DNA from 3 places in the Pseudomonas sp. KH_027 genome. Region 3 is predicted to be linked to each of the others. Evidence: riboswitches for the same ligand, from Rfam matches in the RefSeq annotation. Region 3 holds a riboswitch; each other region holds the start of a gene.
The links. A riboswitch is a leader RNA that binds a small molecule or an ion and turns the genes downstream of it on or off. The one in region 3 is predicted to bind cobalamin.
Positions count from the first base shown of each region.

Region 1: another riboswitch for cobalamin. It lies ahead of cobW (cobalamin biosynthesis protein CobW); the one in region 3 lies ahead of AC3IYG_RS19645 (TonB-dependent receptor domain-containing protein).
Region 2: another riboswitch for cobalamin. It lies ahead of cobO (cob(I)yrinic acid a,c-diamide adenosyltransferase); the one in region 3 lies ahead of AC3IYG_RS19645 (TonB-dependent receptor domain-containing protein).

Region 1 covers NZ_CM174470.1:4,760,596-4,770,216, reverse strand. The annotation lists gene AC3IYG_RS22320 (sensor domain-containing diguanylate cyclase) at 1-1,231, shown strand, start outside; gene AC3IYG_RS22315 (vWA domain-containing protein) at 1,368-2,003, opposite strand; gene AC3IYG_RS22310 (magnesium chelatase ATPase subunit I) at 2,024-3,037, opposite strand; gene cobN (cobaltochelatase subunit CobN) at 3,167-6,910, opposite strand; gene cobW (cobalamin biosynthesis protein CobW) at 6,993-8,045, opposite strand; cobalamin riboswitch at 8,167-8,376, opposite strand; cobalamin riboswitch at 8,518-8,734, shown strand; gene AC3IYG_RS22295 (CbtB domain-containing protein) at 8,845-9,030, shown strand; gene AC3IYG_RS22290 (CbtA family protein) at 9,041-9,621, shown strand, end outside.
Region 2 covers NZ_CM174470.1:3,423,845-3,433,465, reverse strand. The annotation lists gene AC3IYG_RS16095 (DUF547 domain-containing protein) at 4-813, shown strand; gene ttcA (tRNA 2-thiocytidine(32) synthetase TtcA) at 902-1,726, shown strand; gene AC3IYG_RS16085 (DNA-3-methyladenine glycosylase I) at 1,761-2,432, shown strand; gene AC3IYG_RS16080 (NAD-dependent deacylase) at 2,465-3,232, shown strand; gene AC3IYG_RS16075 (C40 family peptidase) at 3,298-3,888, shown strand; gene AC3IYG_RS16070 (C40 family peptidase) at 3,984-4,502, shown strand; gene AC3IYG_RS16065 (O-methyltransferase) at 4,535-5,197, shown strand; gene AC3IYG_RS16060 (hypothetical protein) at 5,232-5,552, shown strand; cobalamin riboswitch at 5,617-5,859, shown strand; gene cobO (cob(I)yrinic acid a,c-diamide adenosyltransferase) at 6,151-6,762, shown strand; gene AC3IYG_RS16050 (cobyrinic acid a,c-diamide synthase CobB) at 6,928-8,232, shown strand; gene bluB (5,6-dimethylbenzimidazole synthase) at 8,246-8,896, shown strand; gene cbiB (adenosylcobinamide-phosphate synthase CbiB) at 8,893-9,621, shown strand, end outside.
Region 3 covers NZ_CM174470.1:4,199,144-4,208,764, forward strand. The annotation lists gene AC3IYG_RS19630 (carboxyl transferase domain-containing protein) at 1-1,868, shown strand, start outside; gene AC3IYG_RS19635 (alpha/beta fold hydrolase) at 1,886-2,839, shown strand; gene dxs (1-deoxy-D-xylulose-5-phosphate synthase) at 2,947-4,854, shown strand; cobalamin riboswitch at 4,905-5,133, shown strand; gene AC3IYG_RS19645 (TonB-dependent receptor domain-containing protein) at 5,237-7,150, shown strand; gene AC3IYG_RS19650 (cobalamin-binding protein) at 7,174-7,971, opposite strand; gene AC3IYG_RS19655 (MFS transporter) at 7,971-8,387, opposite strand; gene ribA (GTP cyclohydrolase II) at 8,384-9,004, opposite strand; gene AC3IYG_RS19665 (TIGR02281 family clan AA aspartic protease) at 9,145-9,621, opposite strand, start outside.

The DNA of each region.
Region 1 (9,621 bases), 560 kb from region 3:
GTTCAGTGCCGGGGCGGAGAAGCTATTCGGCTTCAGCCAGGCGCAAATGCTTGGCCGCCGTATCGTCGAATGCCTGCACGTGCGAGAAGAAATCGACCAGCGGCGCCGTGCTGAGCAGAGTCCCGACTATGCGCAACTGAGTGATGAAGCGTTCATCGAGCGGCTGTCCAGCGACCTCGAAGGCACGGGCAAAGCCATGGAGTGGATGTACCGGCGCCAGGACGGCAGCGTCTTCGTTGGCGAACTGAGGCAGGGCGCGACCTTCGATGACAACGGAGAGCTGGTCGAGCACCTGGGGATCATCATCGACGTCAGTGAGTACGCGGCGCTGCTGGAGACCATCAAGGAAAACAAGGCGTTCCTGCAACGGCTGACCCAGCGCATCCCCAACATGCTCTACCAGTACCACCTGAAATCGCTTGGCCAAGGTCATTTCGCCTACTGCAGCGCCAGCGTACGCGGGCTTTTCGAGCTTGAGCCGGAGGAGGTCATCGGCACCAGCTATGCCAATAGCCCGTTGTTCAAACGGGTGCACGCCGAGGACCTGGAAACCATCCGGGCGGTTACCGTCGAGTCGATGAAGGTGGGCGACCCGTGGAGTTGCGACTTCCGCGTGTTCCTGCCGGAAAAGGGTGTGCGCTGGCTGCGTGGCGAGTCCTATGCGGAAAGGCAGCCTGACGACTCCTTTGTCTGGTATGGCTCGTTCATCGATATCACCGAGCTGAAAGACCGCGAGGAAGCACTGAGGCAGCAGGCCATCACCGACGAGCTGACCGGTATCTACAACCGCCGCTATTTCATCAGCAACCTGGACCGCCTGGTTGTGTTGGCCCAGCGTTACGGCATCGACTTTTCGCTGATCATGCTCGATCTGGACCATTTCAAGGCCATCAATGATCGCTGGGGGCACGAGGTGGGCGATACGGTCCTCAAAGAGGCCTGCCGTAGCATCGGCCCGCGCCTGCGCAACAGCGACATGTTCTGCCGCATTGGTGGCGAGGAGCTGGTTATTCTCTGCCCGCATACCAATGTTCAGAGTGCACTGAGTCTGGCTGCCACCCTGTGCCAGACGCTGGCCAACCACGACATCCCGATAGCCGGCCCGGTGACCGCGAGCTTTGGCGTAGCCGCCTGGCAGCAAGGGCAGCAAGGCGAGGATCTGCTGCGTCAGGTGGATAATGCGACCTATAGCGCCAAGCAAGCTGGCCGCAACCGCGTCGAGCTGGCCTGACCGCTCGCACGTTGATGGGCTGGCCGGCGCCAGCCAGCGCTGCCCTTCGGGTTGGCGGCGTCGATTGGTCCGCGGTTGAGCAAGGTTTTAGCCGCCTGGCGGTGTGACTTCGGCATCTCGCGGGCGTTGCGCGGGGTTACAGATCCTCGATCGCGCAGTACTGTGCGCCCAACTCCTGAGCCAAGCGCCGGGCCCGGCCCAGGCGCAGCGGCCCGCTTTCGATATCCACCAAGAACGCCGGACACTCTGCCGGCAACAGGGTTGGCCAATCCTTCAAGCGCCCGTCGGTGAGGATCAGCAGGCGTTGCTGTTCGGCCGGTTTTTGCCGTTGGCGCCGTTCCAGCCAGACCGCGGCCTGTTGCAGGGCCTCGAGCAGCGGGGTGCCGCCGCCGGCGCTGAGCTGGGCCAGCCAGTTGTGCAGGGCAGGGGAGGCTTTCTGGCCTTGCCAGTGCCAGTGCGGCCGTTGACCGGTGGCGTGCAGCACGGCGAGACGGCTGCGTTGGCGGTAGGCCTGCTCGAACAGCGTGGCGAGCAGACCTTTGGCCTGGGCCAGGGCGCCGTGGCGGCGGGTGGAGGCGGAGGCGTCGACTATTACCAGCCAGAGCTCGCCGGGCCGGCGGCTGCGTGGTCGCCGTTGCAGGTCTGCTTGGCGTCGTGGGCGGCCGCGTAGCAGGGTGGCGAGCCAGTCGATCGCGCCCGTTTCGCCGTGTCGGGAGGCGCCGTGGCGGCCTGCGTCGAGACGGCCGGGTCGGGGTCGGGCATCCGCGCCAATGACCTGTCGCGGGCGGATGCTCAGGGCTTTTTTGGCCAGCGCGGCAGCGCGCGCTGTGCCCCCATCGGGATCGGTTGCGCGGGCAGTTCGCCCCATTGGCCTTCGCCGCCGCTGTGCCCCGACTGCGGGTTGGTGGCGGGTGGCGATTGTGGTGATTGTGGCGGTTGGGCCGCGGGTGGCGGCGTGTGGTGGCGGCGGTGCAGCAGGGCGAAATGCTCCACCGCGTCGATGTCCTCGGCGCCTATCGCCTCGACGCCACGCCAGGCGGCATGGGCCCGGGCAGCGCGCAGCCAGACCAGGTCGGCGCGCAGGCCGTCGACCCCGGCGGCAAAGCAGCGTTGGGCGATTTCATCCAGGCTGGCGTCGTCCAGGGCGATCCGCGTCAGCCGCTCGCGGGCATTTACGCAGCGTTGTTGCAGGGCGCTCTGCGGCTCGGCCCAGCGGTGCAGGAAGGCCTGCGGGTCGGCGTCGAAGGCCAGCCGGCGGCGGACGATTTCGGCGCGTTCGGCCGGTTGCGGTTGGGCGCCGAGCACCACGTTGAGGCCGAAGCGATCCAGCAGTTGCGGGCGCAACTCGCCTTCTTCCGGGTTCATGGTGCCGATCAGCACGAAGCGCGCTTGGTGGTTATGCGAGATGCCGTCGCGTTCGATGTGGTTGACCCCGCTGGCGGCGACGTCCAGCAGCAGGTCGACCAGGTGGTCCGGCAGCAGATTGACCTCGTCGACGTAGAGCACACCGCCATCGGCCTTGGCCAGCAGGCCGGGGCAGAACTGCGCACGACCCTCACTCAGGGCCGCGTCCAGGTCGAGGGTGCCGACGATGCGCTCTTCGCTGGCGCCCAGCGGCAGGGTGACGAAATGCCCACCGGGCAGCAGCTCGGCCACCCCGCGGGCCAGGGTCGATTTGGCCATGCCGCGCGGCCCCTCGATCAACACCCCGCCAATCGCCGGGTCGATGGCCGCCAGGCACAGCGCCAGCTTCAGCTCATCGGCGGCGACTACGGCGGCCAGCGGGAATTGTGGAGTGTTGGTCATGCTCGGCCTTCCAGAATGGTCAAGAAATCAAAAGGATGTGGTGCCGGTTTGTTGTAGGAGCGGGCCATGCCCGCGAATGAGCCAAAGGTAAAGCATCGCGGGCATGGCCCGCTCCTACGAAGAGCTGCATCAGCTTTCCTCACTGTCGATCAGCAGATTCTCCAGTGCCTCGCGATACTCGCCCGGTTCCTGCCAGAGCCCGCGTTGCTGGGCTTCCAGCAGGCGTTCGGTGATGTCGCGCAGGGCACCGGGGTTGTGGTGCTGGATGAAGTCGCGGGTGTCGGCGTCCAGCAGGTAGGCGTCGGTCAGCAGTTGGTACTGATGATCGTCGATCAGTTCGCTGGTGGCGTCGAAGGCGCACAGGTAATCCACGGTGGCGGCCAGTTCGAAGGCGCCCTTGTAGCCGTGGCGTTTCATCCCGGCGATCCATTTCGGGTTGGCCGCGCGGGCGCGCACCACCCGGTTGAGTTCTTCCTTGAGGGTGCGGATGCGCGGGTTGTCAGGCTGGCTGTGGTCGCCGTGGTAGCTGGCGACCTTGGCGCCGCGCAGGGTTTCCACCGCCGCCAGCATGCCACCCTGGAACTGGTAATAGTCGTTGGAGTCGAGGATGTCGTGCTCGCGGTTGTCCTGGTTGTGCAGCACCGCCTGCAGGCGCTCCAGGCGCTGGACGAACTGCTCGCGGGCCGGCGTGCCGCTGTCGGTGGCGCCATAGGCGTAGCTGCCCCAGTTCAGGTAAACCTCGGCCAGGTCGGCGCGGGTCTGCCACAGGCGTTCCTCGATGGCGTTCTGCACCCCGGCGCCATAGGCTCCCGGTTTGGAGCCGAACACCCGCCAGCCGGCCTGGCGCCTGGCTTCGCTTGCGTCCAGACCTTCGGCTTGCAGGCGCTGGCGTTCGACCCGCACGCGGGCGGCCAGCGGGTTCATGTCCTCGGGTTCATCCAGCTCGGCCACCGCCTGCACGGCGGCGTCGAACAGGCGGATCAGGTTGCTGAAGGCATCGCGGAAAAAGCCCGAAACCCGCAGGGTCACGTCCACCCGCGGGCGGTCGAGCAGCGACAGCGGCAGGATCTCGAAGTCCTCGACCCGCTGGCTGCCGGCCTGCCACACCGGGCGCACGCCGAGCAGGGCCATGGCCTGGGCCATGTCGTCGCCGCCGGTGCGCATGGTGGCCGTGCCCCACACCGACAGGCCGAGCTGGCGCAAGTGGTCGCCGTTATCCTGCAGGTGGCGCTCCAGCAGCAGGCTGGCGGACTGGAAGCCGATGCGCCAGGCGGTCGGTGTCGGCAGGTTGCGCACGTCTACCGAATAGAAATTGCGCCCGGTCGGCAGTACGTCCAGCCGCCCGCGACTCGGTGCGCCGCTGGGGCCGGCGGGCACGAAGGCGCCGCGCAAGGCGGTCAGCAGCCCGGCGATTTCCGCCGGGCCGCAGGCGTCGAGTGTCGGTGCGACCTGGTTGCGCAACGCATCGAGCACCGGCGCGGTCTCGTTGCCGACTTCCAGCGCAGTACCGAGCAAGGTCGCCTCGATCAGGTGCAGCGCATACAGCTCCAGGCGCTCGCGGGTGTCGCCCTGGGTGCGCCAGGCCTCGTCGCTCAGCCCCTGTAACTGCGCCGGGCGCGGGCCGCTCCAGGGGGTGGCCATCTCGCAGTTGAGCGGGTTGAAACCCAGTTGCAGGTCTTTGGCCAGGGCGCGCAGCAGGCTGGCATTGGCACCGCGGCCATCGCCCCTAGGGATGCGCAGCAACGCCAGCAGGGTATCCAGGCGCAGGCGCCCGCTCGGTGACTCTCCGAAGATATGCAGGCCATCGCGGATCTGCGATTCCTTCAGGTCGCACAGATAGGCGTCCAGTTGTGGCAGCCAGGAGTTCGGGTCTTCGTTGATCTGCAAGTGCAGTTCGCGGTCGAGCTGGGTGGCGCGCACCAGGGTGAGGATTTCTCCGCGCAACTCGCTGGCGCGGCGCTCATCGAGCAGCGAGGCGTCGTAATACTCGTCGGCCAGACGTTCGATATCGCGTAGCGGGCCGTAGCTTTCGGCGCGGGTCAGCGGCGGCATCAGGTGGTCGATGATCACCGCCTGGGTGCGGCGCTTGGCCTGGGCACCTTCGCCGGGGTCGTTGACGATAAAGGGGTAGACGTTGGGCAGCGGCCCGAGGATCGCATCCGGCCAGCAGGTTTCCGAGAGGCCGACGCTTTTGCCCGGCAGCCATTCGAGGTTGCCGTGCTTGCCGACATGCACCACGGCGTTGGCGCCGAAGGAGCCGCGCAGCCAGAAGTAGAACGCCAGGTAGCCGTGCGGCGGCACCAGGTCGGGGTCGTGGTACACGGCGCTGGCATCCAGCTGGTAGCCGCGCGCCGGTTGGATGCCGACGAAGGTCAGGCCAAAACGCAGGCCGGCGACCATCATCCGCCCGCCGCGAAACATCGGGTCTTGCTCAGGCTCACCCCAGCGTTCGCGCACTGCCTGCTGATTGGCGGCGGGCAGGCGGGCGAACTGTCGCTGGTAGTCGTCCAGCGCCAGGCTCTGGTGGCAGGGCCGCAGGTCGAGGTTGTCGAAATCGTTGGTGACGCCGCCGAGCAACTGCTGGATCAGCGCGGTGCTGCTGGCGGGCAGGTCCTGCACCGGGTAACCCTCGACCTGTAGGGCGCGGAGGATATTCAGCGCCGCGGCAGGCGTGTCGAGGCCGACACCATTGCCGATACGGCCGTCGCGGGTCGGGTAGTTGGCCAGCACCAGGGCGATGCGCTTGTCCGCACTCGGCAGGCGCGCCAGCTCGATCCAGCGGCGCGCCAGTTCGGCGACGAAGTCCATCCGTCCGGGTTCGGCCTGGTAGCAGACCACGTCGCTCTGGCTGCGCTCGCTGCGCCAGGCCAGGCCCTTGAAGCTGATCGGCCGGGTGATGATCCGCCCGTCCAGCTCGGGCAGGGCGATGTGCATGGCCAGGTCGCGGGAACCCAGGCCCTGCGGGTTGGCTTGCCAGAGCGGCAGGTTGTCCAGCGCGCAGATGGCTTGCAGCACCGGCACGTTGCGGCGGAACGGGCGCAGGTTCGGTGCCTCGGGGTTGGACTGGGCGAAGCCGGTGGTGTTGATGATCAGGCTCGCGTCGGCTTGATCAAGCAGCGCTTCGACCACGGCCAGGCAGGCACTTTCTTTCAGGCTGGCGACGGCAATCGGCAGAGGATTCAGGCCCTGTGCGCTAAGGCGCTGGCAGAATTCGTCGATAAACGCGGTATTCGCCGACTGCACATGGGTGCGGTAGAACAGCAGGCCGACCACCGGCTGCCCGGTCAGCCAATCCGCCTGCCAATGGCGCAGCCCGGCGTTGGCCTGGCGCGGGTGATAAACGCCCACGCGCGGCAGCGGCTGCGGTTCGATCCAGCGGTAGTGGCCGTCCAGCCAGGTGCTGGCCAGGTAGTGATAGAGCTGCCGGGCGTTGTCCACCCCGCCTTGGCGCAGGTACTGCCAGAGGCGTTCAGCCTGCTCGGCGCTGACATTGCCCAACGCCGTCAGCTCCGGGTCGGGGCTGTCGTCGCCCGGCACCAGAATCAACTGCGCGCCGCGTTCCGCGAGCTCGACCAGGCGTTCGATGCCGTAGCGCCAATAGCTGAGGCCGCCGTGTACGGAAATCAGAATGACCTTGGCATGCTGCAGCACTTCCTCGACGTAGAGGTCGACCGAGGCATGGTTCTGCAACTGTGCCGGGCTGGCCAGCCGCAGGCTCGGGTAGTTAGCCGGTAGATCGCGCGCCGCCTCGGCCAGCAGCGACAGGTGCGAGTCGCCGGTGCAGAGGATCACGACATCGGCGGGGGTCTGCGCCAGATGGGCGATGCCGTCGGCGGGGACGAAACCGCCGGGCTGGGTGCGCAACAGGTGCATGGCTAAGGGGACTCGGCGGCTTTGCATCCCTCGCCCGCTTGCGGGAGAGGGGGCGAAAGCAAGAGCGATAGCGTGTTTGGCTTCATGCCAACGCCGTACGCAGCTCGTTGCGGATAACCGCCTGGTCCAGCTCCTGGCCGATGATCACCAGGTGGCTGACGCGGCTTTCGTCGCTGCGCCAGGCACGGTCGAAGTGTTTGTCGAAGCGTTTGCCCACGCCTTGGATCAAGAGGCGCATCGGCTTGCCGGGAATCGCCGCGAAGCCCTTGATGCGCAGCACGCCGTGGCGCGCCACCAGGCCATTGAGGACGGTCAGCAGCAGGGCTTCCTCGACTTCCGGCAGTTCGACGGAAAAGGAGTCGAACTCGTCGTGGTCGTGCTCTTCGTGGTCTTCCAGATCGTGGTGGGTCTTACGGGCGTCGATGTGCAGCTCGGTTTCCGAATTCAGGCCCAGCAGCACCGCGATCGGCAGCTCGCCGCTGCGGGCTTCGATGATTTTCACCGCGGGTGGCAGCTCCTCGGCGACTTCGGCGCGCACCGCGGCCAGGGCTTCGGGGCTGAGCAGGTCGGCCTTGTTGAGGATCACCAGATCGGCGCTGGCCAGTTGGTCGGCGAACAGTTCGTGCAGCGGCGACTCGTGGTCCAGGTTCGGGTCTTCGCGACGCTGGGCGTCGACCTGGTCGGGGAAGGCGGCGAAGGTGCCGGCGGCCACGGCCGGGCTGTCGACCACGGTGATCACCGCGTCGACGGTGCAGGCATTGCGGATTTCCGGCCAGTTGAAGGCTTGCACCAGCGGCTTGGGCAGGGCCAGGCCGGAGGTTTCGATGAGGATCTGGTCGAGGTCGCCACGGCGTGCCACCAGCTCGCGCATGACCGGGAAGAATTCTTCCTGCACGGTGCAGCACAGGCAGCCGTTGGCCAGCTCATAGACACGGCCGACGGCTTCTTCTTCGCTGCAGCCGATGGTGCATTGCTTGAGGATTTCGCCGTCGATGCCGAGTTCGCCGAACTCGTTGACGATCACCGCGATGCGTCGCCCTTCGGCATTGTTGAGCATGTGCCGGAGCAGGGTGGTTTTGCCGGCGCCGAGAAAGCCGGTAACGATGGTGACGGGGAGTTTGGCCAAGCTTTTCATGCGTCGCAGCCCTGTTCGGATCGAAGCGAAATCGGATCGGCGGGCATGCGTGACGAGCCTGGTGCACCCGAGAGTCGGGCCCGCATCAGCAATTCGCCACCGGATCACCCCGCCCGGTTGTCGTACACAGCAGTTCGAGGCAGGTCTCCTGGCTCGCGACTTGGCCCCGCGCCCTAATCAGGGGCCCCTCTCTTCGCCTTCCCGCGTACGGCAGTGGCATTGGAAGAGATCAAGTCGCTTACAGTTGCGGGGGCAGCCATGGCATTTGTCCATGTTCCCTCTTAGCTCTGACGCGTATTCAGCGCAGAGAACCTCGAAGCGGCAAGGCTACGCAGTGCTTGGAGTCGGGTCAAATCAGCTGGTGAACGGTGTTCGCTGCGGCCCTCTCCCCCGGCCCTCTCCCATAAATGGGAGAGGATAGCCGATTGCGCCCTGTGCGCCGAAGTTGACGCTCGGCAGCGTTCCGTGATGTCCTAGAAGGGCTGTTTCAGGTGTCTTGCGCGGTCGTGCGCAAGGTGAAACGGGAAGTCGGTGCGCCCCTGCGGCTAGTCCGACGCTGCCCCCGCAACGGTAAGCGAATGATGGGATCGTACAGCCACTGTGCCGCGAGGTATGGGAAGGCGAGTCCCATGGCACTGTGAATCACAGTCGTCGCAAGCCCGGAGACCGGCCTGAATCATTACAGTTTGGCAAACCCGCGGTGGGCGGGCGCAAGCCGGAAGTCTGAATGCGCCCGCATTTCGGCTCCTCGTGCGTTCCCTTCTGCTAGGTTTTCACTTCCAGTACAGAGGGAACGATCATGTCCACAAGCACCCTGACACATTCTGCCGAGGCCAGCGCCTCGCTCTCGCAACGCCTGGTTCTGGCCATCGGTGCCGGTCTGTTGGGTGCGTTGCTGGTGTATTTCGCCGGCTTTTCGCATATCGAGGCGGTGCATAACGCTGCCCACGATACCCGTCACAGCGCCGCGTTCCCGTGCCACTGAGAGGTTTGCCATGATCAAGCGCATCGCGCAGACGGCCGGCTTCAGCGGGCTGCTGGCAGCACTTTTACTGACCCTGTTGCAGAGCTTCTGGGTCGCCCCGCTGATTCTGACCGCGGAAACCTTCGAAAACAGTGCACCGGCCACCGAACAGGTCGCCGAGCATGCGCATGCGGCCGGCGTTGCCGCTCATGAACACAGCGCCGAGGCCTGGGCGCCGGAAGATGGCTGGCAGCGTGTGCTGTCCACCACCGGTGGCAATCTGGTGGTCGCGGTCGGCTTCGCGCTGATGCTGGCGGGCTTGTACAGCCTGCGTACGCCGGGTCGCACCTGGGAAGGCCTGCTCTGGGGCCTGGGTGGTTTCGCCACGTTCAGCCTGGCGCCGTCGCTGGGCTTGCCGCCGGAATTGCCGGGCACTGCCGCCGCCGATCTGGCGCTGCGCCAGTATTGGTGGATCGGCACGGCCACGGCCACGGCTGTGGGCCTGGCGCTGATCGCGTTCGGGCGGCATTGGCCGTTGCGTATCGTCGGCCTGGCAGTGCTGCTGGTGCCGCATCTGATCGGCGCGCCGCAGCCCGAGGTGCATGCGAGCCT
Region 2 (9,621 bases), 780 kb from region 3:
TTCATGCGCCTGCTGCGCCAGTTGACAGCACTTATTCTGATCCTGCTCGCCGGTACTGTGGGCGCCGCACCGTCGGCCGAACGCTGGGCGGTGTGGGATGTCAGCGACGAAAGCCGCGCCGCGCATATCGACCACAGCGCCTGGCAGGAATTACTCACGCTCTACCTCGACAGCCAGCACCCGAGTGGCATTGCGCGTTTCGACTATGCGCAGGTGGACTCACGTCATCGCCGCCTGCTGGACGTGTATGTCGGACAGCTGAGCGCCCTCGATCCGCGGCAATTCACCCGGGCCGAGCAGTTCGCCTATTGGGTCAATCTGTACAACGCGCTGGTGGTGCAGCTGGTACTCCAGAAGTACCCGGTGGATTCGATCACCAACCTCGGCGCCTGGTACCAATTCGGCCCCTGGGACAAGGCCGTCACCGAAGTCGCCGGCTATAAGCTCAGTCTCAACGATATCCAGCACCGTATCCTGCGGCCGCTCTGGCAGGATCCGCGTCTGCATTATGCACTCAACGGCGCGAGCCTTGGCTGCCCCAATCTGGCGGCCGAGACCTACAGCGCGCAGAACAGCGAGCGGCTGCTGGAGGCCGGAGCGCGGGCCTATATCAACCACCCGCGGGGCGTGGCGTTCGAAGACGGCAAATTGTTGCTGTCGAGAATCTATGACTGGTACCCGCAGGACTTCGGTGGCGAGCAAGGGCTGCGCGCGCATCTCATCCACTACGCCAAGCCCGCCTTGGCGCGGCAGTTGAAAACTTTTGCCGGCAAGACCCGTTATCGCTATGACTGGAGCCTCAATAAGCCCTGAGTGCGGGTGGGGTAGGGCTGATTGCGCTTTCCGGGTAAAATAACCGGTTGCTAACCCCTTTTCGCAACTCCCCGGACTTCAGCGCACCATGGGCACCCTTTCGGTTAATCAAAGCAAACTGCAGAAACGCCTGCGCCGTCAGGCCGGCGAGGCCGTCACCGACTTCAACATGATCGAAGACGGCGACAAGGTCATGGTCTGCCTGTCTGGTGGCAAGGACAGCTACACCATGCTCGATGTCCTGCTGCATCTGCAGAAGGTCGCACCGATCAAGTTCGAGATCGTCGCGGTCAATATGGATCAGAAGCAGCCAGGCTTCCCCGAGCACGTGTTGCCGGAATACCTCAAGGCCATCGGCGTCGATTATCACATCGTCGAAAAAGACACCTATTCGGTGGTGATGGAAAAAATCCCCGAGGGCAAGACCACCTGTTCGCTCTGCTCCCGGCTGCGCCGAGGCACGCTCTATACCTTTGCCGACGAGATCGGCGCGACCAAAATGGCCCTCGGTCATCATCGCGACGACATTCTCGAAACCTTCTTTCTGAATATGTTCTACGGAGGCACGCTGAAGGCCATGCCGCCGAAGCTGCGCGCCGACGACGGGCGCAATGTGGTGATCCGCCCGCTCGCCTACTGCAGCGAGAAGGACATCGAGGCCTACTCCGAGTTGCAGGGTTTCCCGATCATTCCGTGCAACCTCTGCGGCTCGCAAGAGAATCTGCAACGCAAGGTGGTCAAGGAAATGCTGCTGGAATGGGAGCGCAAGACGCCCGGCCGCACCGAGATCATGTTCCGTGCCCTGCAGAATGTGATTCCCTCGCAGCTGGCCGACCGTAACCTGTTCGACTTCGCCAGCCTGCGCATCGATGAAAATGCCACGCCGCGCTTTGTCGATGTGATGAATCTCTGATCGTTAACCTGCCAGGACTGCCTGAGGGGAATGGATGCGCGATTACAAGTGGCTCAATGAATACTGCCTCAACCGCTTCGGCTCCAAGGCCGCGCTGGAAGCCAGGCTGCCGCTGCCGAGAGCCGCGAGCGAGTTGCGCGGCATTAGCGATGACCGCTACCTGTCGTTGATCGCCCTGCGGGTGTTTCGCGCCGGGCTCAAGCACAGCCTGGTGGATGCCAAGTGGCCGGCCTTCGAGGAAGTATTTTTCGGCTTCGCCCCTGAGAAGGTGGTGTTGATGGGCGGCGAACATCTGGAGCGGCTGATGCAGGATGCGCGGCTGATCCGCCACCTCGGCAAGCTGAAAAGCGTGCCGCGCAACGCCCAGTTCGTGCTCGATGTGGCCAGGGAGCGGGGCGGCTTCGGCGCGCTGATCGCCGATTGGCCGGTGACTGACATAGTCGGCCTGTGGAAGTACCTGGCCAAGCACGGCAGCCAGCTCGGTGGATTGTCGGCGCCGCGCTTTCTGCGCATGGTTGGCAAGGACACCTTTATACCGACCGACGATATGGTCGCGGCATTGAAGGCCCAGGAGATCATCGAGAAGGCGCCCACCAGCCTGAAGGAGCTTGCCGCCGTGCAAGCGGCTTTCAATCAGTGGCACGCAGAAAGCGGCCGGCCCCTGTGCCAGCTGTCGGTAATGCTGGCGCACACGGTCAACCACTGATCAACTGACGTTGGTCGAGCGAGGAGGCAGGGATGGACGCTGCAATTCAGCGAGTCGGCCAGGCGCTGCAGGACGCCGAACGCATCCTCGTCATCAGCGGGGCGGGACTTTCCGCCGACTCCGGTCTGCCGACCTACCGTGGGCTTGGCGGCTTGTATAACGGCCTGACCGCAGAGGGGCTGCCAATCGAGGCGGCGCTCTCCGGGCCGATGCTGCAACGCGACCCGGCGCTGTGCTGGAAATACCTCGCCGAACTGGGCAAGGCCTGCCTGGGCGCCAAACCAAACGCCGGTCATTACGCCATCGCCGAACTGCAGCGACGCAAGCCCGGCTGCTGGGTGCTGACGCAGAATATCGACGGCTACCACCGCGCGGCGGGCAGCCCGGTGCAGCGCCTGATCGAGATCCATGGCGAACTGGCGCCGTTGTTCTGCCAGTCCTGTGGTGTCGAGAGCGCCGAGCTGGCGCCGCATCTCGAACGGCCGCTGCCGCCGAAGTGCGCGCAATGCGGCGGCATCCTGCGCCCGCCGGTGGTGCTGTTCGAGGAAATGCTGCCGGAGCAGGCCATCGCTACGCTCTACGCCGAACTGCGCAAAGGCTTCGATCTGGTGCTGGCGGTCGGTACCACGGCGAGCTTTCCATACATTGTCGAACCGCTGATGCGCACCCGTCAGGCCGGAGGCTTTACCGCCGAAATCAACCCGGTTGCAAGCGACCTCAGCCAGGTGGTGGACGTGCATTTGCGCGGTAGGGCCTTAGATGTTTTACCGAGACTACTGAGTCACATTCAGGCCAATTAAATTTGCATATGGGGGTGATGGAAGGCATAGTCGCCGCTTCTTAAGAATTCGTCACGGTCGTGCCCATGCTAAAGCGCTTCGCACCCCTCGTGCCTCTCGCACTCTCATTCTTCCTGGTCGCTTGCGCCGGCTACTCGCCGAAGCCGCAGGTCGCCGAAGTTCCCCAGCAGGTTATCGAAGAGCAAGCTGCCGAGCCGTTGCCGGATTTTGCTCAGGACAAACCCTACGAATTGCCGACCTTTGCCGACAGCATCCTGGCTCACGGTCTGTCGCTGGTGGGTACCCGCTACCGTTTCGGCGGCAGCTCGGTTTCGTCCGGCTTCGATTGCAGCGGCTTTATCGGTTACCTGTTCAAGGAAGAGGCGGGCATGAGTCTGCCGCGCTCCACCCGCGAAATGATCAACCTCGATGCACCGCTGGTGGCGCGTACCGAGTTGGAGCCTGGCGATCTGGTGTTCTTCGCCACCAACGGTCGCGGCCGCGTCAGCCACGCCGGCATCTACCTCGGCGATGATCAGTTCATCCATTCTTCCAGCAGCCGCAGCGGCGGTGTGCGGGTCGATAGCCTGGGCGACAAGTACTGGAGTCGCACCTTCATCGAAGCCAAACGCGCCTTGGCGCTGGCGTCGGTCAGCCGCAGTCCGCTGCACCGCTAGCCAATATTGAGTTCGGCCGGCGCGAGCGCAAAGCTTGCGCGCGCTGGCAGCTCACGGCAGAGTAGAGCGCATTCAGCATCAGAGCCGCCTCGCTTATGCCCGCCACGGCCCGTCTCGTCCTCGTCGTACTCACCGCGCTGCTGACTGCCTGCGCAAGCCAAACGCCCCCTCCAGAATCTGTTTTCCGCTCCCCGCTCGAGCAAACGGGCGCCGCCGATGACGTGCTGTTCCGTGCCTTGGGGCTGGTCGGTACGCCTTACCGTTACGGCGGCAATACCCCGGACAGCGGTTTCGACTGCAGCGGCCTGATCGGTTATGTCTATCGCGATGCCGCCGGCATCGCCTTGCCGCGCTCGACCCGCGAGCTGATCGGCATGCGTGCGCCGAATGTGCGGCGTGATGCGCTGCAGTCCGGCGACCTGGTGTTCTTTGCCACCAGTGGCGGCGGCCAGGTCAGTCATGCCGGTATCTATGTCGGCGAAGGGCGCTTCGTCCATGCTCCCTCCAGTGGCGGCACCGTGCGCTTGGACAGCCTGGCGACGGCCTATTGGCAGAAGAGCTACCTGAATGCCAAGCGCGTGCTCAGCCCCGCCAGTCTTGCCCGCAGTCCCTGAGCGGTATGCGCCCATTCACTTAGGAGTGCTGCATGACTGGCCGTACCCTTAACCTCGACGATGCGCTGTACGGCTACCTGCTGGATGTTTCCTTGCGTGAAACGCCACTGCTCCAGCGCCTGCGCGAGGAAACCCAGGCCTTGCCCATGGCGCGCTGGCAAATCGCCCCGGAGCAAGGCCAGTTCATGGCGCTGCTGGTCAAGCTCACGGGTGCCCGGCGCTTGTTGGAAATCGGCACTTTCACCGGCTACAGCGCCCTCTGCATGGCCGCCGCCATGGCCGAAGACGGCCAACTGATCTGCTGCGACCTGCCCGGCGACTACAACGCCATCGCCCGCCGTTACTGGCAGCAGGCCGGCGTGGACGAGCGCATCGACCTGCGATTGGTGCCAGCGCTGGAAACCCTTGGCCTGCTGGAGCGAGAAGGGCAGAGTGAAAGCTTCGACCTGATCTTTATCGACGCCGACAAGGCCAACTACCCGGTTTACCTGGAGCATGCCCTGGTGCTGACCCGGCCTGGCGGCCTGATCCTGTTCGACAACACCCTGTGGAGCGGGCGTGTGCTGGAACAGGCGCCCGACAGCGCTGACACCCGCGCCATCCAGTCCCTCAACCGCCGGCTGAAAAGCGACCAGCGCCTGGACCTGTCACTGTTGCCGATTGGCGATGGTTTGACCCTTTGCCGTAAACGCTGAGCACCGCCAGGGCGCAAGAACGACATGCAGCCACATGCCTGAACCCATCCGCCTGCCGCCCCAAGCCGAAGCCTGTGAACTTTGCGCCCGGGTGTTGCCGCTTACCCGCCATCATCTGATTCCCAAGGCTCTGCACGGTAAAACCTATGTGCAGAAACGCTTCGCCAAGACCGAGCGCATCACCGCCACGCTTTGGGTCTGCCGCGCCTGTCACAACCATATTCACGCCACCTTCAGCGAGAAGGAACTGGCGCTGGCCTACAACAGCCGTGAAGCGTTGCTGGAGAACGCCAGCATCCGTGCGTTTGCGCACTGGCTGGGGAGCAAGCCTGCGGGCTTTATGCCCAAACGTTGAGCCTGTTGCCGCACCCAGCCAGCAATCGGCCTTGGGATTTGACGCTCCAGTGCCAAGCCTCTACCCTGCCAGCCTTGCTTCAGGTGCCCCGCTAAGGGGTGAAACAGGGAAGCCGGTGCGTTTGTCGCTGTTTATTCAATCAACAGCCTGGCCAAACCATTCCGGCGCTGCCCCCGCAACGGTAGGCGAGCCAAGAAACCGCTTTTTAACCACTGTGCCTGGCACGGGAAGGTGCGGTTTCCAGAACACCGGTTCTTCAGGTGTTCCGCTCGCAAGCCCGGAGACCGGCCTGTCGCAGTCCACGGCATCGCGGAGGGCGTTGTCTGGCGTGTGGGCCGCTGCATTGTGGCCGGCGCGTCTGTCGTTCTCCGTGTGCCTTACCCTGCCTGAGTCGTGTGGGCGTGAGTGGCGCAGATCCTGTCTTGATGAATATGCCTTTGCTGGTCCCGGTGTCGTCGATTCGTTCGGCGCTGGCGAGCATTCTCCCACCGTGCGGTGGGCGCTATTCTTTCTCGTCACCGTGCTTCTACAGTCTCTTTCGCGCTTCCAGCGGTGTTTTGGCAGCCTTCAACGTGCAGCAAGGTTCTGAGGTGAAACGATGAGCGAGTCAGCAGAAAGAGACGCCCGCCACAAGGCTCGCATGGAGCGCAAGAAGGCCCTGGTCGACGAAAAGATCGCCCAGGCCCAGGACGAATACGGCCTGTTGCTGGTGCATACCGGCAACGGCAAAGGCAAGAGCAGCTCGGCTTTCGGCATGGTGGCCCGGGCCTTGGGCCATGGGATGAAGGTCGGCGTGGTGCAGTTCATCAAAGGCGCGGCCAGCACCGGCGAAGAGCGTTTTTTCCGTCGTTTCCCCGAAGAGGTCAGCTACCACGTGATGGGCGAGGGCTACACCTGGGACACCCAGGATCGTCAGCGCGATATCGACAAGGCGGTGGCTGCCTGGGCGGTTGCCAAGCAATTGCTGAATGACCCGGAGATTGGCCTGGTGGTGCTGGATGAGCTGAATATCGCGCTCAAGCACGGCTACCTGCCACTGGATACGGTGCTGGCCGATATCGGCGGGCGCCCGCTGTTGCAGCACGTGGTCGCCACCGGTCGCGGTGCGCCGCCCGGTTTGATCGAGGCGGCGGATACCGTGACCGAAATGGGCCTGCTCAAGCATGCGTTCAAGTCCGGGGTGAAGGCGCAGAAAGGGGTGGAGTTTTGAGGTTTTTCGTCTGCGTTCAAGTAAATGAGTTAGCTGTTGTAGGAGCGGGCCATGCCCGCGAAACGGCCCATTGCGGGCATGGCCCGCTCCTACAAAGAGCTGCAGTCCGGCCCGAAGTCATACAGGGACATAGCCAATGAACTCACCCTTGCACAGGTTCCCCGTATGAATTCGGCACGCCAATGCCCGGCACTGTTGATCGCCGCCCCGGCTTCCGGCCAGGGCAAGACCACCGTCACCGCCGCCCTGGCGCGGCTGCATACGCGCCAGGGCAAGCGGGTGCGGGTGTTCAAGTGCGGGCCGGACTTTCTCGACCCGATGATCCTCGCCCGCGCCAGCGCCGCGCCGGTCTATCAGCTCGACCTGTGGATGGTCGGCGAGGTGGAAAGCCGTCGCCTGCTCTGGGAGGCCGCCGGCGAGGCCGACCTGATCCTGATCGAAGGGGTCATGGGTCTGTTCGATGGCACGCCGTCTGCCGCCGATTTGGCGCGGCATTTCGGTGTGCCGGTGCTGGCGCTGATCGACGGCTCCGGCATGGCCCAGACCTTCGGCGCCATGGCCCATGGCATGGCCACCTTCCAGGCCGATCTGCCATTCTCCGGGGTGCTCGCCAACCGCACCGGCAGCAGCCGCCATGGCGAAATTTTGCGCGATTGCCTGCCGACGCACATTCGCTGGTACGGCGCCTTGCCGCGCAGCGCTGCGATCGAACTGCCGAGCCGCCACCTGGGCCTGGTGCAGGCCGAAGAGCTGGCCGACCTGGACGCCCGCCTGGATGCCGCCGCCGATGCCTTGGCCGCGAGTGCCGACGTTGGCTTGCCAGCGCCGGTGTGCTTTGCCGCGCCGCAGGTGCATGAGTTGCGGAGCACCGAGCCGCTGTTGGCCGGTGTGCGTATCGGCGTCGCGCGCGATACCTCCTTCGCTTTCATCTACCAGGCTAACCTCGACCTGCTGAGCGAGCTGGGGGCCGAGTTGGTCCCGTTTTCGCCCTTGCAGGATGCTGCGCTGCCCGTGGTCGACAGCCTCTATCTGCCCGGTGGCTACCCCGAGTTGCACCTGCGGCAGCTGGCGGCGAACCAGCCGATGCGCGCGGCGATTCATGCCCATCACGCCGCTGGCAAACCGATCCACGCCGAGTGCGGCGGCATGCTCTATCTGCTCGAGGCATTGACCGATAAAGATGGCGAGTGCGGCGAACTGCTCGGCCTGCTGCCCGGTACGGCGCTGATGCACAAACGCCTGAAGGCGCTGGCGTTGCAGGAAGTCGAATTGCCGGAAGGGCGCCTGCGCGGCCACACCTACCACTATTCTGAATTGGCCTGCGCGCTGGAGCCGCTGGCCCGTGGCGTCTGCCCGACTTACAAGCGCACGGCCGAGGCGGTTTACCGGATCGGCCGGCTCACCGCTTCTTATATCCACCTCTACCTGCCGTCCAATCCCCGGGCGGCGGCGGCCTTGTTCTTACCATGAGCGAGTCGATCGCATGAGCCAGCACGCTTTCAGCGACGCCGAGCGCGCGGCGGTCTACCGCGCTATTGCCGAGCGTCGGGACATGCGCCACTTCAGTGGCGGTGAGGTCGCGCCCGAGCTGCTGGCACGCTTGCTGGAGGCGGCGCATCAGGCCCCGAGCGTTGGCTTGATGCAGCCCTGGCGGTTTATCCGCATCACCCGGCCAGGCTTGCGTGAGGCCATTCATGGCCTGGTGGAAGAGGAACGGGTGCGCACTGCCGAGGCCTTGCAACAGCGTTCGGATGAATTCATGCGGCTCAAGGTCGAGGGCGTGCGCGATTGCGCCGAGTTGCTGGTGATGGCGCTGATGGACGGCCGCGAGGCCCATGTGTTCGGCCGCCGCACCCTGCCGGAAATGGACCTGGCTTCGGTCGCCTGCGCGATCCAGAACCTCTGGCTCGCCGCCCGCGCCGAAGGCCTGGGGTTGGGCTGGGTGTCGTTGTTCGACCCCGAGGCCCTGGCCACGCTGCTGCACCTGCCGGTCGGGGCCAAGCCAGTGGCGGTGCTGTGCCTGGGCCCGGTGCCGGAGTTCTACCCCGTGCCGATGTTGCAGCAGGAAGGCTGGGCCACGCCCCGGCCGCTGGCCGAGCTGGTGTTCGACAATCTCTGGGATGAACGGGCATGAGCATCGCCCTGTTGAGCGTGGCCGGGGTGGCGCTGGATGCGCTGTTGGGCGAACCCAAACGCGGGCACCCGCTGGTGGCATTCGGGCGTCTGGCCGATGCGCTTGAACGGCGCTTCAACCGGCCCTTCACGCTGCCGTCGGGCGAAGCCGATGCGCCGCATCAGGGTATCGGTCGCGGTTGGCGCAGCCATGGCGTCACGGCCTGGGTGTTGGCGGTGTTGCCGCTGACGCTGGTGGCTTATCTGTTGAGCCTGCTGCCCTATGTCGGCTGGCTGGTCGAGGTGCTGGCGCTGTATGCGGCCATCGGCTTGAAGAGCCTGGCCGAGCATGCCGAGCCGGTGGCCCGGGCGCTGCGCGAGGATGATCTGCCGCAGGCGCGCAAGCGTGTCGGTTACATGGTCAGCCGGCAGACCGCTGAGCTGGATCACGAGGCCGTTGCCCGCGCCGCCACCGAGTCGGTGCTGGAGAACGGCAGCGATGCGGTCTACGCCGCACTCTTCTGGTTTGTGCTGCTGGGTGCGCCGGGCGTGGTGCTGTACCGCCTGAGCAATACCCTGGATGCCATGTGGGGGTATCGCAATGCGCGTTTCGAACGCTTCGGCTGGGCCGCGGCGCGGATCGATGACGTCCTCAATTACATTCCTGCACGACTGGTTGCACTGACCTATGCGTTGCTCGGCAAAACCCGGCTGGCATTGCGCTGCTGGCGTACCCAGGCACCGACC
Region 3 (9,621 bases):
CGACAACGCAAAACAGCCTGCACGTCGTGCAGGCACCCATCGGCTGCCTGGCCCTGGAAGCGCCGACTGCCGGCGTGCTGATCAGCCTCGAGGTACAACCTGGCGCCAGCGTGGCTGTCGGCCAGAGCATCGCCGTGCTCGAAGCGATGAAGATGGAGTTCGTGGTCAAGGCGAGCCACAGCGGCATCGTCCGCGCACTGGTGGCCAACCCCGGGGCCAGCCTGCTCGCCGGCCAGCCTCTGCTATTTATCGAGCCGACCGAGGTCAGCCATTACGCCGAGCAGAACGAGGAAAGCATCGACCTCGACTACATCCGCGCCGACCTCGCGCAAGTGCTCGAACGCAACGCCCTGACCCGCGACGAACGCCGCCCGGACGCGCTGGCCAAGCGACGCAAGACCGGCCAACGCAGCACCCGCGAAAACCTCGCCGACCTGCTGGATGACGGCAGCTTTATCGAATACGGTGCCCTCGCGCTCGCTGCGCGCAGACGGCGTAACTCGGTGGAGGAGCTGATCCAGCAAAGCCCCGCCGATGGATTGATCAGCGGTATCGGCACGGTCAACGCCGCACAATTCGGCGCCGAGCAGGCCCGCTGCATGGCCATCGGTTACGACTACACGGTATTCGCCGGCACCCAGGGCGTGATGAACCACAAGAAAACCGACCGCATGCTGCAGCTGGCCGAACAATGGCGCCTGCCGCTGGTGCTGTTTGCCGAGGGTGGCGGTGGCCGCCCCGGCGACAGCGATTTCGTCGGCGTCGCCGGGCTGGATTGCCACACCTTTATCGGCATGGCCAAGCTCTCCGGCCTGGTGCCGCTGGTGGGCGTAGTGTCCGGGCGCTGCTTCGCCGGCAACGCCGCCCTGCTCGGCTGCTGCGACGTGATCATCGCCACCGAGAACGCCAGCATCGGCATGGCCGGCCCGGCGATGATCGAAGGCGGTGGCCTTGGCAGCTTCACCCCGGAACAGGTCGGCCCGATCAGCGTGCAAGGCCCCAATGGCGTGATCGATGTGCAGGTGGCGGACGAAGCCGCCGCCGTGCGCGTGGCCAAGCAATACCTGAGCTACTTCCAGGGCCCGCTGACGGACTGGCAGTGCGCCGACCAGCGCGAGCTGCGCCAGTTGATTCCGGAAAACCGCCTGCGTGTGTATGACATTCGTCAAGTGATCGAAACCCTGGCCGACAGCGGCAGCGTGCTGGAGCTGCGCCGCCAGTTCGCGCCGGGGCTGATCACGGCTTTTATCCGTATCGAGGGCCAGCCGTTCGGCCTGCTCGCCAACAACCCCGCGCACCTGGGCGGCGCCATCGATGCGGTGGCCGGCGACAAAGCCGCGCGCTTCATGCAGCTGTGCGATGCCTTCGATATCCCGCTGCTGTCGCTCTGCGATACCCCCGGCTTCATGGTCGGCCCGGAGGCGGAAAAGCAGGCCACGGTGCGCCACGTGTCGCGCATGTTCGTCGCCGCCGCCAGCCTGAGCGTGCCGTTCTTCACCGTGGTGCTGCGCAAGGGCTACGGTCTCGGCGCCCAGGCCATGGCGGCCGGCAGTTTCCATTCGCCGCTGTTCACCATCGCCTGGCCCAGTGCCGAGTTCGGTGCCATGGGTCTGGAGGGTGCGGTGCGCCTGGGCTTTGCCAAGGAGCTGGCGGCCCAGGAAGACCCGGCGGCGCGCCAGCAGCTGTTCGACAAGCTGGTCGCCAAGGCCTACGAGAGCGGCAAGGGCATCAATATGGCCAGCTTTCTGGAAATCGACGCGGTGATCGATCCGCTGGAAACCCGTAGCTGGTTGCTGCGCGGTCTCAATGCCGCGCCACGGCCGGCCAAGCGTGAAGGCAAGAAGCGGCCGTTCGTCGATACCTGGTAAGCCCGGAGGAGTTTTACATGCACGCATTCGAACATCAGTTGCTGACCGTCAACGGCATCACCTTGAGCCTGTATAGCGCAGGCCCCGAGCAGGGGCGCCCAGTGTGGCTGCTGCACGGTTTCCCCGAGTGCTGGTACTCATGGCGCAAACAGATCACCGCCCTGGCGCTGGCCGGCTACCGGGTATACGCGCCGGAGATGCGCGGCTATGGCCAGAGCAGCGCCCCCAACGAGCCGCAAGCTTATGCGCTGTTGACCCTGTGCGCGGATATCCAGGCCGCCATGGATGCTCTTGGCCAGGATCAAGCCTGTGTCGTCGGTCATGACTGGGGCGCACCGCTGGCCTGGCACCTGGGCCTGCTCGAACCGCAACGCGTCAAGGTGCTGGGCGCCATGTCGGTGCCTTTCGGTGGCCGCCCCAAGCGCCCGGCCATCGATATCATGCGCGAGGCCAACGCCGGCCGATTCAACTACATCCTGTACTTTCAGGAGCCGGGGGTGGCCGAAGCCGAGCTCGATGCGAACATCGAACGCAGCCTGCGCCTGCTGCTCGGCGGCCTGGGCGAGACCCTGCTACGGGACCAACCGGCCGACGCCCGCCTGCTCGACGGCCTGCCCGAACCACAAGCGTTTCCCGCCTGGTGCAGCGAAGCGGACTTCGCCGTGTACCTGAGTACCTTCGCCGAACGCGGCTTTCGCGGGCCCTTGAACTGGTACCGCAATTTCACCCACAACTGGCAAAGCACCGAATCACTCGCCGGGCTCGAGGTGCAGCAACCCACACTGTTCCTGCTCGGCGAAGACGACCCGGTCGGCAAACTGGAGGCTTACACCCTCAAGCGCATGGTCGATCTGGTGCCGAACCTCGAGCAGCATGTGCTGGCAGACTGCGGCCACTGGATTCAGAGCGAACAAGCCGCGCCGGTAAACAGCCTGTTGCTGGACTTCCTCAGCCGCCACTATCCAGCCTGAAAAGGCGCTGCAACGGTAACCGCAGCGTCTGTCGATCACCCCGCTTGGGCAGCTTGTCGCGCATCAGGTAAACTGCCGCATCTTTTATACCTATAACGATCTGCCTGATGCCCACGACGTTTCACGAGATCCCCCGCGAACGCCCCGCAACGCCGCTGCTCGACACCGCAGAGACGCCGGCCGGGCTGCGTCGCCTGGGCGAGGCGGAGCTGGAAACGCTCGCCGACGAACTGCGCCAAGAACTGCTCTACACCGTCGGGCAGACCGGCGGGCATTTCGGTGCCGGCCTCGGCGTGGTCGAGCTGACCATCGCCCTGCACTACGTTTTCGATACTCCGGAAGACCGCCTGGTCTGGGATGTCGGCCATCAGGCCTACCCGCACAAGATCCTCACCGGCCGCCGCCAGCAGATGACCACGCTGCGGCAGAAGGACGGCATCGCCGCCTTCCCCCGGCGCAGCGAGAGCGCGTACGACACCTTCGGCGTCGGCCACTCCAGCACCTCGATCAGCGCCGCGCTGGGCATGGCCATCGCCGCTCAGTTGCAGGGCAGCAAACGCAAATCGGTGGCCGTCATCGGTGACGGCGCGCTGACCGCGGGCATGGCCTTCGAAGCGCTGAACCACGCCTCGGACGTCAAGGCCAACATGCTGGTGGTGCTCAACGACAACGACATGTCGATCTCGCGCAATGTCGGCGGTCTGTCCAATTACCTGGCAAAGCTCCTCTCCAGCCGCACCTACGCGAGCATGCGCGAGGGCAGCAAGAAAGTGCTGTCACGCCTGCCCGGCGCCTGGGAGATTGCACGCAAGACCGAAGAACACGCCAAAGGCATGCTGGTGCCCGGCACCCTGTTCGAGGAACTGGGCTGGAACTACATCGGCCCGATCGACGGCCACGACCTGCCGACCTTGATCACCACGCTGCGCAATATGCGCGACCTGGAAGGCCCGCAGTTCCTGCATGTGATCACCAAAAAGGGCAAGGGCTTCGCCCCGGCCGAGCTGGACCCGATCGGCTATCACGCCATCACCAAGCTGGAGCCGATCAACCCGCCCGTCTCGGCGCCCAAGCAGGCCAGCGGGCCGAAATATTCCGCCGTGTTCGGCCAGTGGCTGTGCGACATGGCCGAGACCGACCCGCGCCTCACCGGCATCACCCCGGCGATGAAGGAAGGCTCGGATCTGGTGACCTTCAGCGAGCGCTTCCCACAGCGCTACTTCGATGTGGCGATTGCCGAGCAGCACGCCGTCACCCTCGCCGCCGGCATGGCCTGCGAAGGCGCCAAGCCGGTGGTGGCGATCTATTCGACCTTCCTCCAGCGCGGCTATGACCAACTGATTCACGATGTTGCCGTGCAGCACCTCGACGTGCTGTTCGCCATCGACCGCGCCGGCCTGGTCGGCGAAGACGGCCCGACCCACGCCGGCAGCTTCGACCTCTCCTACCTGCGCTGCATCCCCGGCATCCTGGTGATGACCCCGAGCGACGAGAACGAACTGCGCAAGATGCTCACCACCGGCTACCTGTTCAATGGCCCGGCGGCCGTGCGTTACCCCCGCGGTAGCGGCCCGAATGCCGTGATCGAACAGGCGCTGGTGCCGGTGGAAATTGGCAAAGGGGTAGTTCGTCGCCAAGGGCAAAAAGTTGCTTTGCTGGCGTTCGGCGTGCAGTTGGCCGACGCCCTGATGGTCGGCGCCAACCTGGATGCCACGGTGGTCGACATGCGCTTCGTCAAACCGCTGGACGAAGCCCTGGTGCGCCAACTGGCGGCCAGCCACGAACTGCTGGTGAGCATCGAGGAGAACTCGGTGATGGGCGGCGCCGGTTCCGCCGTCAGCGAATTCCTCGCCCGCGAGAACCTGCTCACGCCAATCCTGCACCTGGGCTTGCCCGATTATTACGTCGAGCACGCCAAACCGGCGGCCATGCTCGCCGAATGCGGCCTGGATGCCGCCGGCATCGAAGCCTCGGTACGCATGCGTCTGGCGCAACTTGAGCGCGGCTCAAGCTAAGCCTCTCAGCTTTCGCTTGAATCCATACCCCGCGCGCACTAAGGTGCGCGCGTTCTATTTTCCGCCAAGGTGCGCTGTTCGTACGAACAACGTTAAACGGGAAGCCGGTGCGCTCGTCTCACGAGCCATCCCGGCGCTGCCCCCGCAACGGTAATCGACCGCAGCCCACGCGCTGCTAGCCCGATCAATGCCACTGGGTTTTCCTGGGAAGGCGCTCGGGTCGGGAAGAGCCTTCTTCCAGTCGAGAGCCCGGAGACCGGCCTGTGCGGATTCGACTGGTGTTGCGGAGGGCATCACCGTCAAGCGCCGACGGCCCTTTGCCCGGCTCCCGCGCTTGTCCCTGCCCTTCTCAAAAGTATTCCGCTCTTTTGAGGATTGATCGATGAAGTTGTCCCGTTTCGCCCTGGCTGCAGTGTTCCTGCCACCGCTCAGTCAGGCCGATGCCCCCAGCAAACCTAGCGATACGCTGAAACTCCCGGCCATGGTGATCACCTCCGGGCGCGTGCCCGAACCGCTGGCCGACACCACTGCGGCAACCAGCGTTTTCACCCGCGAAGATATTGATCGCCTGCAACCCAGTTCGGTCACTGAGCTTCTGGCCCGCGCACCCGGCGTGCAAGTCGTGCAGAACGGCGGGCGCGGCAGCAATGCCTCAGTCTTTATCCGTGGCACGAGCAATACACAAAGCCTGGTGCTGGTAGATGGTCAACGCATCGGCTCGGCATCCGATGGTGGTGCCAGCCTGCAATACCTCAGCGTTGAGCAGATCGAACGTGTGGAAGTTGTGCGCGGCTCACGCTCCGCGCTGTATGGCAGCGACGCCATTGGCGGGGTGATCCAGATTTTTACCCGCCGCGGCGAGCAAGGCCTGCAGCCGCGCCTGCATCTGGGTGCTGGCAGCAACAACACCTGGGAACGCAGCCTTGGGCTTAGCGGTGGCGATCAACAGACCCGCTTCAGCCTCAACACCAGCCTCGACGAAACCGCTGGCATCGACCGCACAGGGCTCTCCTTCGACTCCGACGCGGACCACGACGCCTATCGCAACAAGGCGCTGAGCCTCAACCTCAGCCACCAATTCAGCGAGGAACTCGAAACCGGGCTCAGCGTACTGGACCAACGAGGCCGCAACGAATTCGACAACCCATTTGGCCGCTTCGACATGGCCACCTTTGAGAGTTTTCCACAGCAGCCTTACAGCGACTTCACGCTGAGCGCCGCTTCCGGTTACGTCGATGTGCAACTCAGCGATGCCTGGAACAGCCGCCTGGAGCTGGGCCACAGCGAAAATCGTCAACATAGCCAAGACAAGCTGAGCGATGAACACAGCGTGTTCAACACCTATCGCGACGCTGCGAACTGGCTAAACACCCTGCAACTGAGCGACAGCCACAGCCTGCTGCTCGGTGCCGATTGGTATGAGGACCAACTGCACAGCTCCACCCCTTACGACCAGCAAAGCCGCTGGAACCAAGCGGCATTCATCCAACACCGCTTCCAGGGCGAGTTGTTCTCCACGGAGCTGGGTATGCGTCATGATCAGAACCAGCAGTTCGGCAACCAGAACAGCTGGAATACGGCGGTGACCGTCCCCCTGGCTGACACCGCCATCGACTTGATCGCCTCCTACAGCGAAGGATTCCGCGCGCCGACCTTCAACGAGTTGTACTGGCCCGACGACGGCAATGGCTACATCGGCAATCCAGATCTCGAGCCCGAACATTCACGCAACTACGAGGTGCAGCTGCGGGGCGAGCACTGGCAAACACGCTGGAGCCTGGCGGCCTATCGCAACGAGGTACGCGACCTGATCAGCACCGAGCTCTACGACCCGGTCAACTTCATCTACCGCGCGGTCAACCTCAACACTGCGCGCCTGCAAGGGCTGGAGCTCAGCCTCGAACGGGATGTGTTGGGCTGGCGCACCTCGGTCAATGCCAGCCTGCTCGACCCACGCGACACGGCAAGTGGGCATACCCTGCCGCGCCAAGCTCGGCGCACGCTGAACCTGGATATGGACCGCCAGCTCGGTGCCTATGGTTTCGGTGCCACATGGCAGGTCGTTAGCTCTAGCTACGATGACATCGATAACCTGCAGCGTATCTCCGGCTACGGCCTGCTCGGGCTGCGCAGCAGCTGGCACGCCAGTGACGAAGTGACGCTGGATCTGAAACTGAGCAATGTCCTGGACAAGGATTACAGTCGCACGCTCTATGCCTACCAGCGAGTGAACTACGCCTATCAGGAAGAGGGCCGAGCACTGCTGCTGGGGATCACCTGGACACCAGACCTGTAAGCAATCGGGCCGCCCCTATCGCCTCAGCGCACTCGCGCCAGCACCTCGCATAGCTGGCGGGTGGCCTCCAGCATCTGGAAGCTGGGGCGCTCCAGGCCTTTGTCCGGCACTGTCCACAACCGACCATCGCGCACCGCGGCGAGTTGCGGCCAGCGCTTCCACTGCGCCAGCTCGGCGTCGCTACCGGCGATGATCACCTGCGGATCGCGGGCCAGCACGGCCTCGACACTCACCTGCGGTGCCGGCAGAGTCAGATCGCTGAAGATATTCTGCGCGCCGCAGACCTGCAGCGCGGCACTGATGATCTGCGTACCGCCAACGGTGTACAGCGGCGCGTTCCACACCTGGTAGAACACCCGCAACGGCGGCTCGCGCCGGTAGCGCTGGCGCAGCTCGGCGAGCCCCTGACGGAAGTCCGCGGCCAGTTGCCGGCCACGCTCGGCACGGCCAATGCGCAGGCCGAGCGTGCTGAACTGCTCGGCCAACTGATCGAGACCGCGAGGTTCGGCCACATAGATGGGAATAGCAAAGCGCTCGAGTTGCTCGCGCTGGCTGGCGCTGATGCTGTCCGGCCAGAGCAGCACCAGGTCGGGCTTGAGCGCCAGCAGGTTTTCCAGCTCGAGTTGGCCATAGCGCCCGACCGAGGGCAGGTGCGCCAGCGCGGCCGGGCGCTCGCCACCGTCCAGCACGCCGACCAGCAGCTCGCCGGCATCCAGCTCCAGCATGAGTTCACTCAGGGACGGCGCCAGGCTGACCACCCGCTCGTACGCCACCGCCGGCCAGGCCAGCACAAGCACTAGACAGGCGAGCAGGCGGGCCATCAGCCGAGTTGGCGAGGGATGCGGTAAAGGTACAGCAGCACCAGGCTGGACAGCGCCAGCAGGATCAGCGGGATCGCCTCCAGGCCGGCGAATAGCGCAATGGCGGCAATCCAGGCCGGCAAGCCGGCACCGAGAAACGCCAGCCGCCGGCAATCCTCCAGCTCCAGCCAGGCCGCGGGCTCAGCGGGCGTATCCAGGGCTTTTTCGGTGGCGATCAGCACGCGCTTGTAGGCACTGAACAGCGGCAGACTGACGAACATTGACGCCAGCCCGGCAATGAACAAGGGCATCGCCAGCCCCGAGGGCGTCTTGCCGGTGCCGAACAACAGGTTGAGCACGAACAGCGGCGCCAGAGCCAGGCCGACCTGGCGCCACCAGAGCAGCGCCAGCCGCCGTCGCACTTGCGCGCGGGTCACAGGTTCTCCTCGGCCTCGCCCTGGTGCTGGTTGCCCAGCAGGTGGCCGAGCTTGCCGGCCTTGGTCGCGAGGTAGTGCTTGTTGTGCGGATTGTGCTCGATCTGCAGCGGCATGCGCTCGGAGACCGGAATACCCATGCCGGCCAAGGCTTTCAGCTTGCGCGGATTGTTGGTCATCAGCTTCAGCGAGCCAATGCCCAAGTGTTCGAGCATCGGCAGGCAGATACCATAGTCGCGCTGATCGGCACCAAAACCCAGGCGTTCGTTGGCTTCGACGGTATCGGCGCCGCCATCCTGCAATTCATAGGCGCGGATTTTGTTCAGCAAGCCAATTCCACGGCCTTCCTGGCGCAGGTAGAGCAGCACGCCGCGGCCTTCTTTGGCGATGGCGCGCAGGGCGGCCTCCAACTGAAAACCGCAATCGCAGCGCAGGCTGAACAAGGCATCGCCGGTCAGGCACTCGGAGTGCAGCCGCCCGAGTACCGGCGCGCCATCGGCCACGTCGCCAAGGGTCAGCGCTACATGTTCACGCCCGGTGGCCTCCTCGAGAAAACCATGCATGGTGAACACGGCAAAAGGGGTGGGCAGTTGGGAGGCGGCGACGAATACGACAGGCACCGGATGCTCCTGTAGGTGAGAGGGCGGTAAATTCGCAAGGGGCGGCATTGTAACAGCAGCATCCGCCGGCGAGTCAGTCTGAATAGCTGGCCATAAAGATCAATCGGTTCGATCTTTAGAACCACCGCGACGCTTCTGGCTTACAGTTTGGACTCCAGCACCAGCACGCCCTGCTCCTCGCGCCAGCTCACGCGACTGAGAAAGCTCATGCCCAGCAGTGCCTCGGTGGGTGCCGCCCCCTCCAGCACCACGGCCTCGACGCCGAGCACTTCCAGGCCACCGACCTTGACCCGCTTGAGGGTAATACGCCAGGCCTTGGCCGTGCCGCTCGCGGTGCTGACCACCGTTGGCCGCCCCTCCACTCGATAATCGATCCCCAGCAGTCTGGCCTGAGCATCGTTCAGCGCAATCGAGGTGGCGCCGGTATCGACGAGAAACTGCACCGGATGGCCATCGACCGAGCCGGCCGCCCAGTAATGCCCGCCGACTCCCTTGGCGATGCTCAACTGGGTTTTGGTCGGCACGGCAAAGCCTGCGCTGTACTCGCGACTGAGGCTATAGGTGCGCTCCACGCCATCCACACGCAGTACCGCACCCCGGCTGTCGGCGCTGACCAC